Thermosphaera aggregans: one gene and its partners. The protein of the gene in region 1 binds, or shares a complex with, the protein of each later gene. Links are inferred from orthologs where the notes say so. Each region holds a gene or a part of one and is shown in the gene's direction. Other genes may lie near its edges. The genes, in order: IMZ38_RS00430, IMZ38_RS02100, rpl4p, rpl18a and IMZ38_RS01980.

What was found.
Region 2: IMZ38_RS00430 (region 1) and IMZ38_RS02100 share a complex: the UniProt entries of both Methanocaldococcus jannaschii proteins name them as parts of the 50S ribosomal subunit. The link is inferred for Thermosphaera aggregans from one-to-one orthologs.
Region 3: IMZ38_RS00430 (region 1) and rpl4p share a complex: the UniProt entries of both Methanocaldococcus jannaschii proteins name them as parts of the 50S ribosomal subunit. The link is inferred for Thermosphaera aggregans from one-to-one orthologs.
Region 4: IMZ38_RS00430 (region 1) and rpl18a share a complex: the UniProt entries of both Methanocaldococcus jannaschii proteins name them as parts of the 50S ribosomal subunit. The link is inferred for Thermosphaera aggregans from one-to-one orthologs.
Region 5: IMZ38_RS00430 (region 1) and IMZ38_RS01980 share a complex: the UniProt entries of both Methanocaldococcus jannaschii proteins name them as parts of the 50S ribosomal subunit. The link is inferred for Thermosphaera aggregans from one-to-one orthologs.

The regions. Positions count from the first base shown.
Region 1 is NZ_CP063144.1:70,387-73,160, forward strand. Bases 24-2,774 are described here. They hold IMZ38_RS00430 (50S ribosomal protein L13), read left to right. Parts: upstream 24-1,046; coding sequence 1,047-1,502; downstream 1,503-2,774. Other genes in these bases: IMZ38_RS00420 (DNA-directed RNA polymerase subunit D), read left to right, coding at 24-677; IMZ38_RS00425 (50S ribosomal protein L18e), read left to right, coding at 680-1,042; IMZ38_RS00435 (30S ribosomal protein S9), read left to right, coding at 1,495-1,920; IMZ38_RS00440 (DNA-directed RNA polymerase subunit N), read left to right, coding at 1,930-2,130; rpsB (30S ribosomal protein S2), read left to right, coding at 2,141-2,774. Outside these bases: more of IMZ38_RS00420, read left to right, coding at 1-23. UniProt on the Methanocaldococcus jannaschii protein: This protein is one of the early assembly proteins of the 50S ribosomal subunit, although it is not seen to bind rRNA by itself. It is important during the early stages of 50S assembly.
Region 2 is NZ_CP063144.1:358,269-361,275, forward strand. Bases 24-3,007 are described here. They hold IMZ38_RS02100 (uL15 family ribosomal protein), read left to right. Parts: upstream 24-1,284; coding sequence 1,285-1,731; downstream 1,732-3,007. Other genes in these bases: IMZ38_RS02085 (50S ribosomal protein L18), read left to right, coding at 24-119; IMZ38_RS02090 (30S ribosomal protein S5), read left to right, coding at 125-769; IMZ38_RS02095 (50S ribosomal protein L30), read left to right, coding at 780-1,274; secY (preprotein translocase subunit SecY), read left to right, coding at 1,890-3,007. In the rest of the region: more of IMZ38_RS02085, read left to right, coding at 1-23. UniProt on the Methanocaldococcus jannaschii protein: Binds to the 23S rRNA.
Region 3 is NZ_CP063144.1:345,420-348,272, forward strand. What follows is about bases 1-2,830. They hold rpl4p (50S ribosomal protein L4), read left to right. Parts: upstream 1-922; coding sequence 923-1,738; downstream 1,739-2,830. Other genes in these bases: IMZ38_RS01980 (50S ribosomal protein L3), read left to right, coding at 1-912; IMZ38_RS01990 (50S ribosomal protein L23), read left to right, coding at 1,735-2,010; IMZ38_RS01995 (50S ribosomal protein L2), read left to right, coding at 2,022-2,741; IMZ38_RS02000 (AAA family ATPase), read left to right, coding at 2,814-2,830. In the rest of the region: more of IMZ38_RS02000, read left to right, coding at 2,831-2,853. UniProt on the Methanocaldococcus jannaschii protein: One of the primary rRNA binding proteins, this protein initially binds near the 5'-end of the 23S rRNA. It is important during the early stages of 50S assembly.
Region 4 is NZ_CP063144.1:406,282-409,278, forward strand. The notes cover bases 8-2,981. They hold rpl18a (50S ribosomal protein L18Ae), read left to right. Parts: upstream 8-1,349; coding sequence 1,350-1,613; downstream 1,614-2,981. Other genes in these bases: IMZ38_RS02390 (DNA-binding protein), read left to right, coding at 8-169; IMZ38_RS02395 (50S ribosomal protein L39e), read left to right, coding at 179-337; IMZ38_RS02400 (50S ribosomal protein L31e), read left to right, coding at 348-647; IMZ38_RS02405 (translation initiation factor IF-6), read left to right, coding at 670-1,353; IMZ38_RS02415 (prefoldin domain-containing protein), read left to right, coding at 1,610-2,089. Outside these bases: more of IMZ38_RS02390, read left to right, coding at 1-7; IMZ38_RS02425 (SecE/sec61-gamma family protein translocase subunit), read left to right, coding at 2,992-2,997.
Region 5 is NZ_CP063144.1:344,314-347,237, forward strand. The notes cover bases 24-2,924. They hold IMZ38_RS01980 (50S ribosomal protein L3), read left to right. Parts: upstream 24-830; coding sequence 831-2,018; downstream 2,019-2,924. Other genes in these bases: IMZ38_RS01975 (putative RNA uridine N3 methyltransferase), read left to right, coding at 24-766; rpl4p (50S ribosomal protein L4), read left to right, coding at 2,029-2,844; IMZ38_RS01990 (50S ribosomal protein L23), read left to right, coding at 2,841-2,924. Also shown: more of IMZ38_RS01975, read left to right, coding at 1-23. UniProt on the Methanocaldococcus jannaschii protein: One of the primary rRNA binding proteins, it binds directly near the 3'-end of the 23S rRNA, where it nucleates assembly of the 50S subunit.

The DNA.
Region 1 (2,774 bases):
TCTACGACGAATACCTTGCCCACAGGCTGGGATTAATCCCGCTGACAAGCAACGAGGCATTGTGGAAGTATAAGAGCCCCGAGGAGTGCAGGGAGGCTGGTGAGAAAGGATTGTTCTCGGAAGACTGCTTTGTCCGCCTAAGCCTTGAAGGAGAGGGAGGGGATGAGCCAGTAACACTCTACAGCGACTTCCTGGTGTCAAGCGACCCTGACGTGAAGCCTAGCTTCGGGAAGATCCCGATAGTGAAGCTGATAAAGCCTCAGAAAGTTAAGCTCGAAGCATACGCTAGGCTTGGAAGAGGTAAGGAGCATATTAAGTGGAGCCCTGTCTCGGTAGCAGCGCACAAGTATGTTCCAAAAATACTTGTGAACCAGAGGCTGTGCAGAGGAGAGGACTGCCTTAAATGTGTTGAAGCCTGCCCTAAAGAGGTTCTCGCCTTCGAATCCGGGGAGATAAAGGTTAGGAGCGGCAAGCTACTGGACTGCACCATGTGCAAGATTTGTGAAAACATATGTCCCTCAGGAGCTATCAAGGTAAGCCATGAGGAGGACGAGTTCATACTAACCCTTGAGTTAACAGGTGCTTTATCAGCTAGAAATGTTTTATTAGAGTCTGTTAGAATACTTGAGAAAAAGCTTGACGACTTCGTTGAAACGCTGAGGGAGAAGGGTGTTTAAGCATGATGGAGTTGAAGAAGACAAGCATAGTCTTGAGGAAAACGATTAGGGAGCTTGAAAAAGCCTCTAAAATCCATGACGCCCCGATATGGGCGAGGGTAGCTGAGGAGTTGGCGAAGCCCACTAGGAGGCGTCGAGCAGTAAACCTGAGCCGTTTAAACAGGTATACCGTGGAGGGCGATGTCGTGGTTGTCCCGGGCAAGGTACTGGGCTCCGGGAGGATAGATCACAAGATAACTGTCGCAGCCTACAGCTTCTCTAGAACAGCATACGAGCAGTTGTTGAAAGCAGGGTGCAGAGTGCTTAGCCTCACAGACCTGGTTAGGGAGAATCCTAAAGGGTCGAATGTAAAGATAATAGGGTGAGACCGTGAGCGAGGAGAAAATACTTTACGTTGATGCTTCAAACCAGATTTTGGGGAGATTAGCGAGCATTGTTGCTAAGAAACTGCTCGAAGGATACAAGGTGGTAATAGTTAACTCTGAGAAAGCCGTTCTAAGCGGTGAGAGAAGCAGGGTTATCGAGGGGTATAAGAATATTTTGAAAGCTAAAACTCATCGTAACCCGGAGAAATCCGGGATTAAAAGGCCGAGATCCCCGGTCACGATAATGAAGAGAGCTATCAAGAGAATGCTCCCCTACACCCAGCCCAAGGGGAGGGAGGCGTTGAAGAGGCTGAGAATATTCGTTGGAACCCCTGAGGGCTTGAAGGGGAGGGAGTTCGTCAGGTTTGAGGAGGCCGATGCCTCCAGGCTTAAGCAGGGTTTTGTTTACGTGAGCGAGGTAGCGGCTGCGCTTGGTTGGAGGGGTGGTTTGAATGAGTGAAACTGTTGTCGAAAAGTTTAAGATCGTCGTAGCCTCGGGCAAGAGGAAGACAAGCATTGCTAAAGCAGTCGTTAAGCCAGGAATTGGGAGGGTTTGGATTAACGGAATACCCCTCGAGGTATTCCCAGTGGAACTGGCAAGGGTTAAGATGATGGAGCCTTTAATGCTCGTCGGCGACTTGTGGAGGAAGGTTGACATTAGAGTAGAGGTGAGAGGAGGCGGCGTCATGAGCCAGGCTGAGGCTGCCAGGACAGCTATAGCGAGAGGCCTGCTAGAGTATGTTGACAATGATGAAGAGGTTAAGAAAATATTCACCGAGTACGACAGGCACATGTTGAGCGGCGACCCCAGGAGGACCGAGTCGGAGAAGTGGGGTAGATACAGCGCTAGGAGGAGATGGCAGAAGAGCTACAGGTAGGTGTGCAGCATGCTTTTCCCTGTTAGATGCTTCACGTGCGGCGCCCCCATAGGCCACTTATGGGAGGAGTATGAGAAGAGGGTTAAGGCAGGCGAGGAGCCGGGTAAGGTTTTAGATGATCTAGGCGTTAAAAGATATTGTTGCAGGAGAATGTTTTTATCATACGTGGATGTTTCAAAAGAGGTTTTACAGTTCCCCAAGATATCGTGAGGTGAGAAGCATGTTCGAGAGCGAGGATATAAGCGGTCTGGGCGAGCAGCCCGTTACCCCGAGGCCGGGAGAGAAGGTTATAGAGCTACTGGTTCCAGTGGACAAGTACTTGTCAGCCGGTGTTCACATAGGCACGCACATATGCACGAAGTTCATGGAGCCCTTCGTGTACAGGGTTAGGAGCGATGGCCTATACATTCTCGACGTGAGAAAGATAGATGACAGGTTGAGAATAGCTGGCAAGTTCCTAGCGAGGTACGAGCCTGCAAAGATAGCTGTGGTATCTGTTAGACAGTATGGTAAGAAGCCTGTGAACAAGATGTGCCAGTACATCGGCTGTAAAACATTCACTGGGAGATTCCTCCCCGGAACCTTCACAAACCCAAGCCTTAAATGGTACTACGAGCCCGACATAGTCTTGCTGACGGATCCGAGGGCTGACGCGCAGGCTTTGAAAGAGGCTGCTGAAATAGGCATACCAATAGTATCGTTCGCCGACACGGATAACAAGACCGATTTCATAGACCTCATAATCCCAGGGAACAACAAGGGGAGGAAGAGCCTGGCCCTGCTGTACTGGATACTGACGAGGCAGGTTCTCAGGGAGCGTGGAGCCCTGCCGCCGAACGGGGAGCTCCCTGAGC
Region 2 (3,007 bases), 290 kb from region 1 along the record:
GTTTATTAGAGAAGAGGTTTTCAAAATACCTTGCTAACGGTTTAAACCCCGTTGACCTTCCCTCACACTTCGACGAGGTTAAGGAGAGGATTATGAAGGATTGCGGGGTGAAGGGGTGATTTAAATGGCTATGAGCGCGGTGGACAAAGTTGCCCTGGAGAGATGGGTTCCCAGGACCAGAGTAGGCAGGATGGTTGTCGAAGGCAAGATCACCAGTTTGAAGGAGATATTCGACAGGAACCTCCCATTGCTGGAGCCGGAGATAGTGGACTACCTCCTCCCCGATCTCAAATACGAGAGGATTGACGCTGGCATTGTTCAGAAAATGACAGATGCTGGAAGGAGGACGAAGTTCAGGGTTGTCGTAGTAATAGGCAACGGCAACGGGTTCGTGGGCGTGGGCTCAGGCAAGGCTAAGCAGTACACTGATGCCCTGGCCAAGGCGATTAGGAACGCGAAGCTCAACATAACCCCGATCAGGAGAGGGTGCGGGAGCTGGGAGTGCAGGTGCGGAGAGCCTCACAGCGTCCCGTTCACGGTTACCGGGAAGAGCGGGAGCGTTGAGATCATTATTAAGCCAGCGCCTAAGGGAACAGGGCTTGTAGCCGGAGATATTGGTAAAGTGGTTTTGAGAATGGCCGGTATCAAGGATGCGTGGACGGAGTCTTTTGGCGAGACAAGGACATCCCTGAACTTTGCAAAGGCAACGTTGAATGCTTTAAGGAACACGTACAGGTTTGTAACACCTGTTGACTGGTTGAAAGGCTGAGGTGGTTTAAATGGTTGCTGAACTCTACGCTATAATAAGGCTCAGGGGCTTGGCGGACACCCCGCCCGACGTCGAGCACGCGTTGAAACTGCTCAGGCTTCACAGGAAATACCACCTGGTCATCTACCCGTCAGACCTTCCCGGGCTGAAAGGCGTGTTGGAAACCGTCAAGGACTGGGTCACATGGGGCGAGATTTCAAGGGAAACCCTTATCGAACTGTTGAGGAGTAGGGGGAGAACCATCGGCGGCAGAAAGCTTACCGATGAGTACGTTAACGAGAAGCTGAAACACCTAGGCATAACCGGCGGGATAGAAGGGTTAGCGGACGCGTTGCTAGAGGGGCGTGTCAGGCTTCACGAGATAGACAGCCTGGTTAAACCTGTTTTCAGAATGCACCCGCCGAGAGGAGGGTTTAAGAGGAGCATTAAGAAATCAGTAGGGAATAGCGGGGAGCTAGGCTACAGGGGTAAGGCGATTAACGATTTAATAATGAAAATGATCTAGGGTGATTGGAATGGTTGTGAGAAAGGAGAAAAAATCCAGAAAGCTCCGCGGCAGGACCAGGACAATGGGATGGGGAAGGGTTGGCCAGCACAGGAAGAGCGGTTCAAGAGGCGGCTTCGGAGCTGTTGGAATGCACAAGCACAAGTACTTATGGGTTATAAAGAACGCTCCCAGATGGTACGGGAAGCACGGGTTCACCTCACCATGGAGCGTTAGGGAAGAGGTCAGGGCTATAAACGTTGGCGAGCTCGACGAGATAGCCAGGAGGCTTGAGCAGGAGGGTAAGGCGGTGGTTGAGAACGGGCTAGTAGTGATTAACACTGTGGAAATGGGTTATAACAAAGTGCTGGGGAGAGGAAGGGTTTCCGGGAAGCTAAAGGTTATTGCTGAGTATGTTTCCGAGGAGGCTAAGAGGAAGATCGAGGAGGCAGGCGGTAGGGTAGAGGTTTTAGAGTAGCATCATTCAATACTCCCTACGCACATCTTTCTCCTCACAAGTTAACGGTTGCCTCAGGCATTTCTCAATGTTTCAGCGTGCGGAATTAGGTATTTAAACGATTTATCAGTATTATTAAGGAGTCTAGAAGTGAATACTAAGAGGTAACGGTGTCGGCGATGGGAGTGCTCGACGTAATGGCTAAGATTGCTGATTACATGCCCACTGCTGTCAAGCCGTCTACAAAGCCCTCTCTCTACGAGAGGCTTTTCTGGACGGCAATAGCCCTGGTAGTCTACTTGATCATGGCTAACACCCCCTTGTACGGTATTGTACAGGCCGGTCCCGAGCAGATCCTCCTGGTTCAAATAATTTTCGCATCAAACCGTGGTACTTTAATGGAGCTCGGGATTGGACCTATAGTGACAGCGGGCTTGATAATGCAGATCCTAGTTGGGGCTAAGCTCATAGATCTAGATTTAACCAACCCGGAGAACCGGAAAAAGTTCACTGCTGCACAGAAAACCCTCGGAGTCTTCCTAGCAGGCTTCGAGGCAGCCATGTACGTGCTATCCTGCAGGTACTGGTACCCTACGGGCGGAAACCCCTTCCTCCAGTGCAGTGCATCCTGGACCACCCGTCTAATAGTGTGGGCACAGCTGTTCCTTGCATCATATATGGTTATCATGCTTGATGAAATGATTCAGAAAGGCTGGGGGCTGGGCTCAGGGGTTTCACTATTCATCCTGTCAGGTGTTGCCACAACAATCTTCTGGAACCTGTTCAGCCCCTTCACGCTTTCAACCGAAGCAGGCGGGGTGGAGCCCGTTGGCTTCATACCTTACGTGATATCGAGGATTCAGGCAGGGGGCGGGCTGGGGGACATATTGATCCGGCCTGGGGGGAGGGATTTAACAGGACTTATGGCAACCATTGTGATAATCTTCGTCCTACTATATCTCGACGCGATGAAGATTGAGATACCGGTTTCAACACCTAAAATGTATACTGTGAAGTCGAGGATCCCGTTGAAACTGCTCTACGTTGCAAACATCCCGATACTGTTCGTGGGCATCCTGTACGCTAACATCCTGGTGTTCGCAACCATCTTTAGAACATATCTCGGAGGGATCCTGCCGGCTTGGGTTGTCGAGTTGCTTGCAAAGTATGATGAGAACGGGAGGTTGATCGGCGGGTTAGCCTACTATTTGGCATCCCCCAACGGACTTTACAGCGTGTTCGCGGACCCTGTTCACATAATAGTCTACTCTGTCCTAGTAGTGATCCTGGCGATAAT
Region 3 (2,853 bases), 280 kb from region 1 along the record:
GTAACCATCCTGGATGCCCCGCCCATGGTTATCCTTGGGCTACGTGCTTACGGTTTTGGAGAGCAGGGAGGCCTCGTCTCCCTCGGCGAGGCCTGGAGGAGCCCTGTTGAAGCAGTGGGGAGGGCTTACGAGGAATACTACAGCAAGAACCCCTTGCTCACCGACAGTGTTGACAGCGTTGTCAGGAAGTACCTGCAGGGGCTTAGGAAGCTCAACCACGGCCTTGTAAAACCTGATCCAACAGGTAAGTACGGGTTCAAGTTCGTGGAGACCAACTGGGAGGAGGCTTTCAAGAAAGTATTCACCGGCAACGTTGTCGAGGTTAGAGCGCTGGCTTCAACAATACCTGTTCTCTCAGGCTTCGGTAAGAAGAAGCCTGAGATCGTTGAGATAAAGATAGGCGGGGGAAAGGTTGAGGAAGTTGTGAAGTACGGGGAGAGCATTCTCGGCGGATTGGTAACGGCTAAGGATGTTTTCACCGAGGGACAGTTCATCGATGTGATAGGGGTTACCAAGGGCAAGGGCTTCCAGGGCGTGGTGAAAAGGTTTGGCGTGAAAGTGCTTCCGAGATGGCATAAGCACAGGAAGGGTGCTAGGAAGATAGGGTCGAGGAGCCCTGCTTTCGGAACAATGAGCGAGCCTCCGCAGGCTGGTCAGACAGGATTCCACCGTAGAACCGACTACAACAAGCGTGTCCTCAGGATAGGGTTGAACGGTCTTGAGGTAACGCCCAGCGGCGGCTTCCTACACTACGGCCTCGTTTACGGACCCTACTTGATGCTGAAGGGCACGGTGTTCGGCCCTGCCAAGAGGTTGTTGATACTGAGACACCCTGTTAGACCTCCTGCATGGCTCCCGATAGAGCCTCCCAGGATCACGTACTTAAACCTTGAGAGTAAGCAAGGTGTTTAGGTGGTAGCCCATGACTTGGACTTTAATGGTTCCCAGGCAGGTTGACAGGTTAACGGTGAAGGTTTTCAACACCGAGGGGGGTGAGGCCGGCAGTATCGAACTCCCCCCGGTGTTCCAGCTACCTGTTAGGAAGGACTTGATAAGGAGGGCCTTCCTCTCAGCTTTCACAGCCATGCTCCAGCCTAAGGGCAGGGACCCGATGGCTGGCAGGAGGACAACCGCCAAGTACTGGGGAGTTGGCTACGGTATTGCGAGAGTCCCGAGACTCCCCAATGGAACGGCCAGGTTCGTGGTTAGCACTAGGAAGGGGCACCTGGCATTCCCGCCAACGCCTGAGAGAAAGCTTCACGAGGAGGTTAACAAGAAGGAGAGGGTTTACGCGATAGCCTCAGCTTTAGCGGCTACTTCAAGGATTGAGCTGGTTAAAGCCCGCGGGCATGTGTTCACAGCTGACACGCTCCCCATCATAGTCCTGGATGATGCCGAGGAGAAGATAAGCGATTCGAAGCAGGCTAGGGAGTGGCTCTCAAAGCTAGGCTTATGGGATGATGTTGTCAGAAGCCAGGAGGGCACCGGGATCAGGGCTGGTAAGGGCAAGATGAGGGGGCGCAGGTATGTTGAGCCTAAGAGCATACTCTTCGTCCTCACAAGCTATGAGAAGCCGCTTGCCAAGGCTGTTAGAAACTTCCCTGGCGTGGATATTGCGACACCCGGGAACCTGGGGATACTGCACCTGGCGCCCGGCGGGGTGCCCGGGAGGCTTACAGTTTTCTCGAAGACAGCTCTCGAAGAGGTTGCCAGGAAGTTCGAGGTGGTGTTCCTGTGAGCAGTGAGACCGAAAGGCTTTACAGCATAATAGTGAGGCCTGTTCAGAGCGAGAAAGCCCTGGGCATGATTGACAAGCAGAACACTTTAACCTTCATAGTGGATATCAACGCTAGCAAGCAGGATGTGAAGAGGGCTGTTGAAACACTGTTCAACGTTAAGGTTGAAAAGGTCAGGATACTTGTAACCCCTAAGGGGGAGAAGAAGGCTTACGTCAAGCTGGCTCCGGAGTACAAGGCCAGCGACGTGGCGGCTCAAATAGGCTTGATCTAGGGGTGGTTTGAATGGGTAAGAGGCTTATCATTCAGAGAAGGGGGCGTGGATCCCCTAATTTCAGGACACCGGATCACGTTCACGTAGCGCCGGCGAAATACCCGTTGATACCGTTCGACCAGACGTTTAAGGGAGTGGTAGCTGACTTCATCCACGACCCGGGCAGGTGGGTGCCTCTCGCAGAGATAGAGCTTGAGAACGGCCTGGTCTTCTACGTTCCAGCTGTCGAGGGGATGTATAAGGGGCAGGTTATTGAAGTAGGCCCTGCTGCGAAACCCGTTCACGGCAACATACTGCCCATAGGCTCAATACCCGAGGGAACCCAGATATGCAATATTGAGAAGAACCCGGGCGATGGCGGAAGGTTCGTGAGGTCTAGTGGAACCTACGCTATAATAGTTGGGAGAGCCGGGGGCAAGACCCAGGTCCAGCTCCCCAGCGGCAAGATCATTGAGGTGCCGAACGAGGCAAGGGCCATGGTAGGCGTTGTAGCCGGTGGGGGAAGGCTTGAGAAACCCTTGCTGAAAGCTGGCGCGTCATACTATAAGTGGAGCGCTAAGTCCAGGTGGTGGCCTAGGGTTAGAGGTGTGGCGATGAACGCTGCGTTCCACCCGCACGGTGGTGGAAGCCACCAGCATGTTGGAAGACCCTCGACAATCTCAAGGATGACTCCTCCGGGCAGGAAGGTCGGGCACATAGCTGCCAGGAGAACTGGCAGGAGGAAGGGTTAGGCTTTACAGCTTTTTCCAAGCTAAGGATTAATTAGGGGTTTCCCCTTAGATTTTCCTGAAAGGTTTCTGCAAATGACAGCAACTATTTCTCGAGACGATCCAGTGGTTAGGA
Region 4 (2,997 bases), 340 kb from region 1 along the record:
CAGGCTTGTCAAGCCTGAGCTGGCTGAAGCCCTTGAGCAACAAATAATAGCCCTGGCCCAGGCCGGGCGTATACCTGTTCCCGTTACTGATGAGTTTTTAAAGAAGATTTTATCAGAATTATATGAGCATTCCCGGAGGGAAACACGCATAACGTTTAAGAGGAAGTAGGTGGTGTTTATGGCTCGCTTCAAACACCTGGCTCGCAAGCTAAGGCTTGCCGCGGCTGATAAGAGTAATAAGCCTATTCCAATATGGGTCACTGTTAAAACCAGGATGAGTGTTAGAAGAGGTTTCAGGCTTAGGAATTGGAGGAGGAGTAAGCTTAAGAATATTTAGGTGAGGCACCATGAGCGAGCAGGGTCAGGTTGTTAAAGCCGTTCACGTAATTCCTTTGAGAAAAGTCTACTATGGCAGGAGGGCTAACAGGGCTGACCGCGCGGTGAGGCTGGTTAAGAAGTACGTGGCCAGGCATTTCAAGGAGGCGGAGAAGATTATTGTCGACCCAGCGGTGAACGACTACATATGGTCTAGAAGCAGGGAGAAGCCTCCTAGGAAGGTCGTGGTTGAGGTAAGGCTTGACAAGGAGAATAAGGTTGCCAAAGTTTTTTTGGCTAGAAAAACTGCCACGCCGAAACCATCCGGCTAACCCTTAAAGCCCAGGTGTGAACATGGATATCATCAGGATGAGTTTTTTCGGAAACTCAAACATTGGAGTATACGGGTTCACCAATAACAAGATCATCATCCTACCCCCTGGAATCGGGCGTGACGACTTAGCAGCAATCTCCGAAACCCTTAAAGTCGATATTGTAGAGGCGAGGATAGCCGGCACAATTTTAAACGGGGTCTTCATTAACGGTAACGACAACGGGATAATTCTCCCGCACATTGTTTTCGAAGAAGAGCTCAGCTTGATCAAGGAGAAGGCTAGGGAGCACGAGCTCAGCGTTGAAGTAGTGAGGTCGAGGCACACAGCGCTTGGCAACCTACTCCTATGCAATAATAAGGGGTGTATAACAAGCCCCCTGCTCGAGAGAGAGGCTCAGAAAAAAGTCTCGGACGTTCTCGGCGTCGAAGTGGTTGAGAAGGATTTAATGAAGCTGTCAATACCTGGCAGCCTCGGCGTGGTAAACGATCTCGGCGGCGCCGTCCACCCAGGCTTCGTTGAAGATGATTTTAAAACCCTATTAGATGTTTTAAAGATTAAGGCTGAGAAGGCCACGGTTAACGCAGGAGTACCATATATAAGGAGCGGGGTATTAGCTAATAATAAGGGAATAGTGGTCGGGGGCAACACAACTGGCCCCGAAATACTCAGGATTAAGAGGGGTTTGGGAGGTGAGCTGGAGTGAGCACGGTTAAAACATACCGGGTTAAAGGATACATGCTTATCAGCCATGACAGGCTCCCTACTTGGCAGGTTTTTACGAAAGATGTGAGAGCCGTTAACGAGAGCGACGCGCTCGAGGAGATATACAGCTTGATGGGTAGCAAGCACAAGCTTAAAAGATACCATATAAGAATCGAGAGCATCACTGAGATAAATCCTGAGGAATCCATCGACGTGGTTGTGAGGGAGTTGGCTAGAGCGACGAGGATTGTTAAGCCATGAGCGGTGAGCAGGCGGAAGGCGAGAAGACGATAACGCTGGAGGAGCTCCTGGCAAGAGCCTCAGAGCTCAGGGAGTATATAACTGTTTTATCCAACACTATCAACAACTACGTGACACAGTATAGGGAGCTTCAGCTAGCATCAGAGACTTTGAAAAGCCTTCCCGAAGCGGGAGGAGAAGGCTTCGTAGTCGTTGACAGGCTGTCAAGCGTCCTGGTGCCGGGGATTATCAGGGAGGGATGGACAGGGAGCGTCCTGGTTAACATAGGGTTTGGCTACTACTTGAAAACTAGTAGGGATAAGGCTGTTGAAGTGATAGAGAAAAGGATTGCCAGCGTTAACAGGTTGCTCGACGAGCTTCAAAAAAGGTATAGGGCAGCGCTTGACGAGTACTCTGCTATCCAGGGTATTCTAAACCAGATGTATGCCGAGGCTCAGAAACCCGAGGACTCGGGAGGCCAAGCCACTGGTGGCTAGCTTTTGTTCAAGAAGATTAAAGAAGCTTTTAGAAAGTTTATTGACTCAGCCTCGTCGATAATTTTCTCGCGAGAGAAGCTTGAATCCCTTATTGATGAGTTAAAGCTCGAGCTAGTTGCGAGCGATGTGGCCTACGAGGTTGCAGAAGAGATTTCAGCCAGGCTTTTAAAAGCAGTGGATGAGGGCTTGGTTAAGAGCAGGGAGGATCTTCAGCGCGTCCTTAAGAACATTTTAATAGAGGTTTTCGAGAAAGCGGGTAGTGTCAACCTCCTCGATGTCGCAAGGGCTAACAAGCCCTGCAAACTCGTATTCCTAGGCGTTAACGGAGTGGGTAAGACAACCACTATTGCTAAAGTAGCCGTGCTCTTAAGGGAGAACGGTTTTAAGCCGTTAATGGTTGCTGCGGACACTTTCCGTGCTGGAGCGCAGGAGCAGCTGAAGATACATAGTGAGAGAACAGGAATCCCTGTTTTCACAGGCAAGTACGGTTCTGACCCAGCCTCCGTGGCTTACGACGCCATACAGTTCGCATCCAGCAGGGGCTTTGACGCACTGTTGATAGATACTGCTGGGAGAATGCATGTTGACGTGGATCTGGTTAACGAGTTGAAGAAAGTTGTGAGGATTGTTAAACCCCATTTCAAAATACTCGTGGTGGATGCTTTAACCGGTAACGACGCGATAGAGCAAGCCAGGTTTTTCAACGACGCAGTAGGGGTTGACGGGGTCGTTGTCACAAAGGTTGATGCTTACGAGCAGGGCGGGGTACCGCTTAGTATTGCGTACATACTTGGGAAGCCAGTGATCTACGCAGGGGTTGGGCAGGGCTATAAAGATTTAAAGCCGTTTAACGTTTATGAATACGTCAACAAGATTTTGCCGGATTAGAGAGTTGATGAGTAATGAAC
Region 5 (2,924 bases), 270 kb from region 1 along the record:
CCTTCTTTTAAAAACCCTCAGGATCCATCAAGTAGCTAGGATCCTAGGGATTTTCGGGGTTTCAAGAGCATTCTTCTACAAGGATTTCGAGACCGATCTCTCTGCGCACAGGGAGTATGTTAGGCTGATCAGGAAGCACTGGGAGTACTTCTTCACACCCCCCTACCTGAGAAGGAGGCTTGTGCCGAGAAGCCCCGTCCTGAAGCATGTTGGAATCCTCCCTCCCATCCGCCTGGAATGGTTCGACGTCCCCCGCGGGCTCAAACCCGGGGATGAAAGAGTTGGATACGTGTTCAAGAAGAGCGGGAGCTTCAAAGTATATATTGACTCCTCAAGGGTTTTCGACGCAACCGGTGAGTGCAGGGAGGGGTTGACAGTTATCAGGATAGTGGATCCCGAGGAGAAGATTGCTGAGTGTGTGGACAGGGACTTCTACAAGGGGCCTGAGCTCCGGTTCACGGATAGTTTCAAGCAGCTTGTAGAGGGCAACAGGGATGCGAGGATCGTGGCGACTAGCAGGTATGGGCGTGTCCCAGGCTTCGACGAGCTCTCAGCCCTAGCATCCAGTAGCAGGGTTTTAATACTGTTCGGATCCCCGGGGAGAGGGCTTCACGATATAGCTGGTGCTGAGGGGCTCAGGCTCGAGGAGCTTGGAGACGTGTGGAACACTGTGCCCGGTCAAAAAGTTAAAACTGTGAGAACGGAGGAGGCTTTAATAATAACTCTTGGACTAGTAAACCATGCTTTAAAATTAAAAAGGATCTGAAAAATTAGATTGAACAATATGCTTTAAAACCTGTATAATAATCCATCCATGAAGGTGGAAGCTAATGGGTCATCGAAAGCTGCACGCGCCGAGACGCGGAAGCCTTGGCGTTAGACCGAGGAAGAGAGCGGAGGAGCTGACTCCCCGCGTCAAGACATGGCCTGTTAAAACATGGGCTGAGCTGGTGCTGGAGAAGTATGGGAAGGAGGCTGAGAAGCACGGTGTAGTGTCGAAGCCTGTGCTACTGGGCTTCGCCGCGTACAAGGCTGGCATGACCCATGGTTTAATGGTTGAGGACAGGCCTCACACTCCTTTCACGGGTAAGGAGGTTTTCACGCCCGTAACCATCCTGGATGCCCCGCCCATGGTTATCCTTGGGCTACGTGCTTACGGTTTTGGAGAGCAGGGAGGCCTCGTCTCCCTCGGCGAGGCCTGGAGGAGCCCTGTTGAAGCAGTGGGGAGGGCTTACGAGGAATACTACAGCAAGAACCCCTTGCTCACCGACAGTGTTGACAGCGTTGTCAGGAAGTACCTGCAGGGGCTTAGGAAGCTCAACCACGGCCTTGTAAAACCTGATCCAACAGGTAAGTACGGGTTCAAGTTCGTGGAGACCAACTGGGAGGAGGCTTTCAAGAAAGTATTCACCGGCAACGTTGTCGAGGTTAGAGCGCTGGCTTCAACAATACCTGTTCTCTCAGGCTTCGGTAAGAAGAAGCCTGAGATCGTTGAGATAAAGATAGGCGGGGGAAAGGTTGAGGAAGTTGTGAAGTACGGGGAGAGCATTCTCGGCGGATTGGTAACGGCTAAGGATGTTTTCACCGAGGGACAGTTCATCGATGTGATAGGGGTTACCAAGGGCAAGGGCTTCCAGGGCGTGGTGAAAAGGTTTGGCGTGAAAGTGCTTCCGAGATGGCATAAGCACAGGAAGGGTGCTAGGAAGATAGGGTCGAGGAGCCCTGCTTTCGGAACAATGAGCGAGCCTCCGCAGGCTGGTCAGACAGGATTCCACCGTAGAACCGACTACAACAAGCGTGTCCTCAGGATAGGGTTGAACGGTCTTGAGGTAACGCCCAGCGGCGGCTTCCTACACTACGGCCTCGTTTACGGACCCTACTTGATGCTGAAGGGCACGGTGTTCGGCCCTGCCAAGAGGTTGTTGATACTGAGACACCCTGTTAGACCTCCTGCATGGCTCCCGATAGAGCCTCCCAGGATCACGTACTTAAACCTTGAGAGTAAGCAAGGTGTTTAGGTGGTAGCCCATGACTTGGACTTTAATGGTTCCCAGGCAGGTTGACAGGTTAACGGTGAAGGTTTTCAACACCGAGGGGGGTGAGGCCGGCAGTATCGAACTCCCCCCGGTGTTCCAGCTACCTGTTAGGAAGGACTTGATAAGGAGGGCCTTCCTCTCAGCTTTCACAGCCATGCTCCAGCCTAAGGGCAGGGACCCGATGGCTGGCAGGAGGACAACCGCCAAGTACTGGGGAGTTGGCTACGGTATTGCGAGAGTCCCGAGACTCCCCAATGGAACGGCCAGGTTCGTGGTTAGCACTAGGAAGGGGCACCTGGCATTCCCGCCAACGCCTGAGAGAAAGCTTCACGAGGAGGTTAACAAGAAGGAGAGGGTTTACGCGATAGCCTCAGCTTTAGCGGCTACTTCAAGGATTGAGCTGGTTAAAGCCCGCGGGCATGTGTTCACAGCTGACACGCTCCCCATCATAGTCCTGGATGATGCCGAGGAGAAGATAAGCGATTCGAAGCAGGCTAGGGAGTGGCTCTCAAAGCTAGGCTTATGGGATGATGTTGTCAGAAGCCAGGAGGGCACCGGGATCAGGGCTGGTAAGGGCAAGATGAGGGGGCGCAGGTATGTTGAGCCTAAGAGCATACTCTTCGTCCTCACAAGCTATGAGAAGCCGCTTGCCAAGGCTGTTAGAAACTTCCCTGGCGTGGATATTGCGACACCCGGGAACCTGGGGATACTGCACCTGGCGCCCGGCGGGGTGCCCGGGAGGCTTACAGTTTTCTCGAAGACAGCTCTCGAAGAGGTTGCCAGGAAGTTCGAGGTGGTGTTCCTGTGAGCAGTGAGACCGAAAGGCTTTACAGCATAATAGTGAGGCCTGTTCAGAGCGAGAAAGCCCTGGGCATGATTGACAAGCAG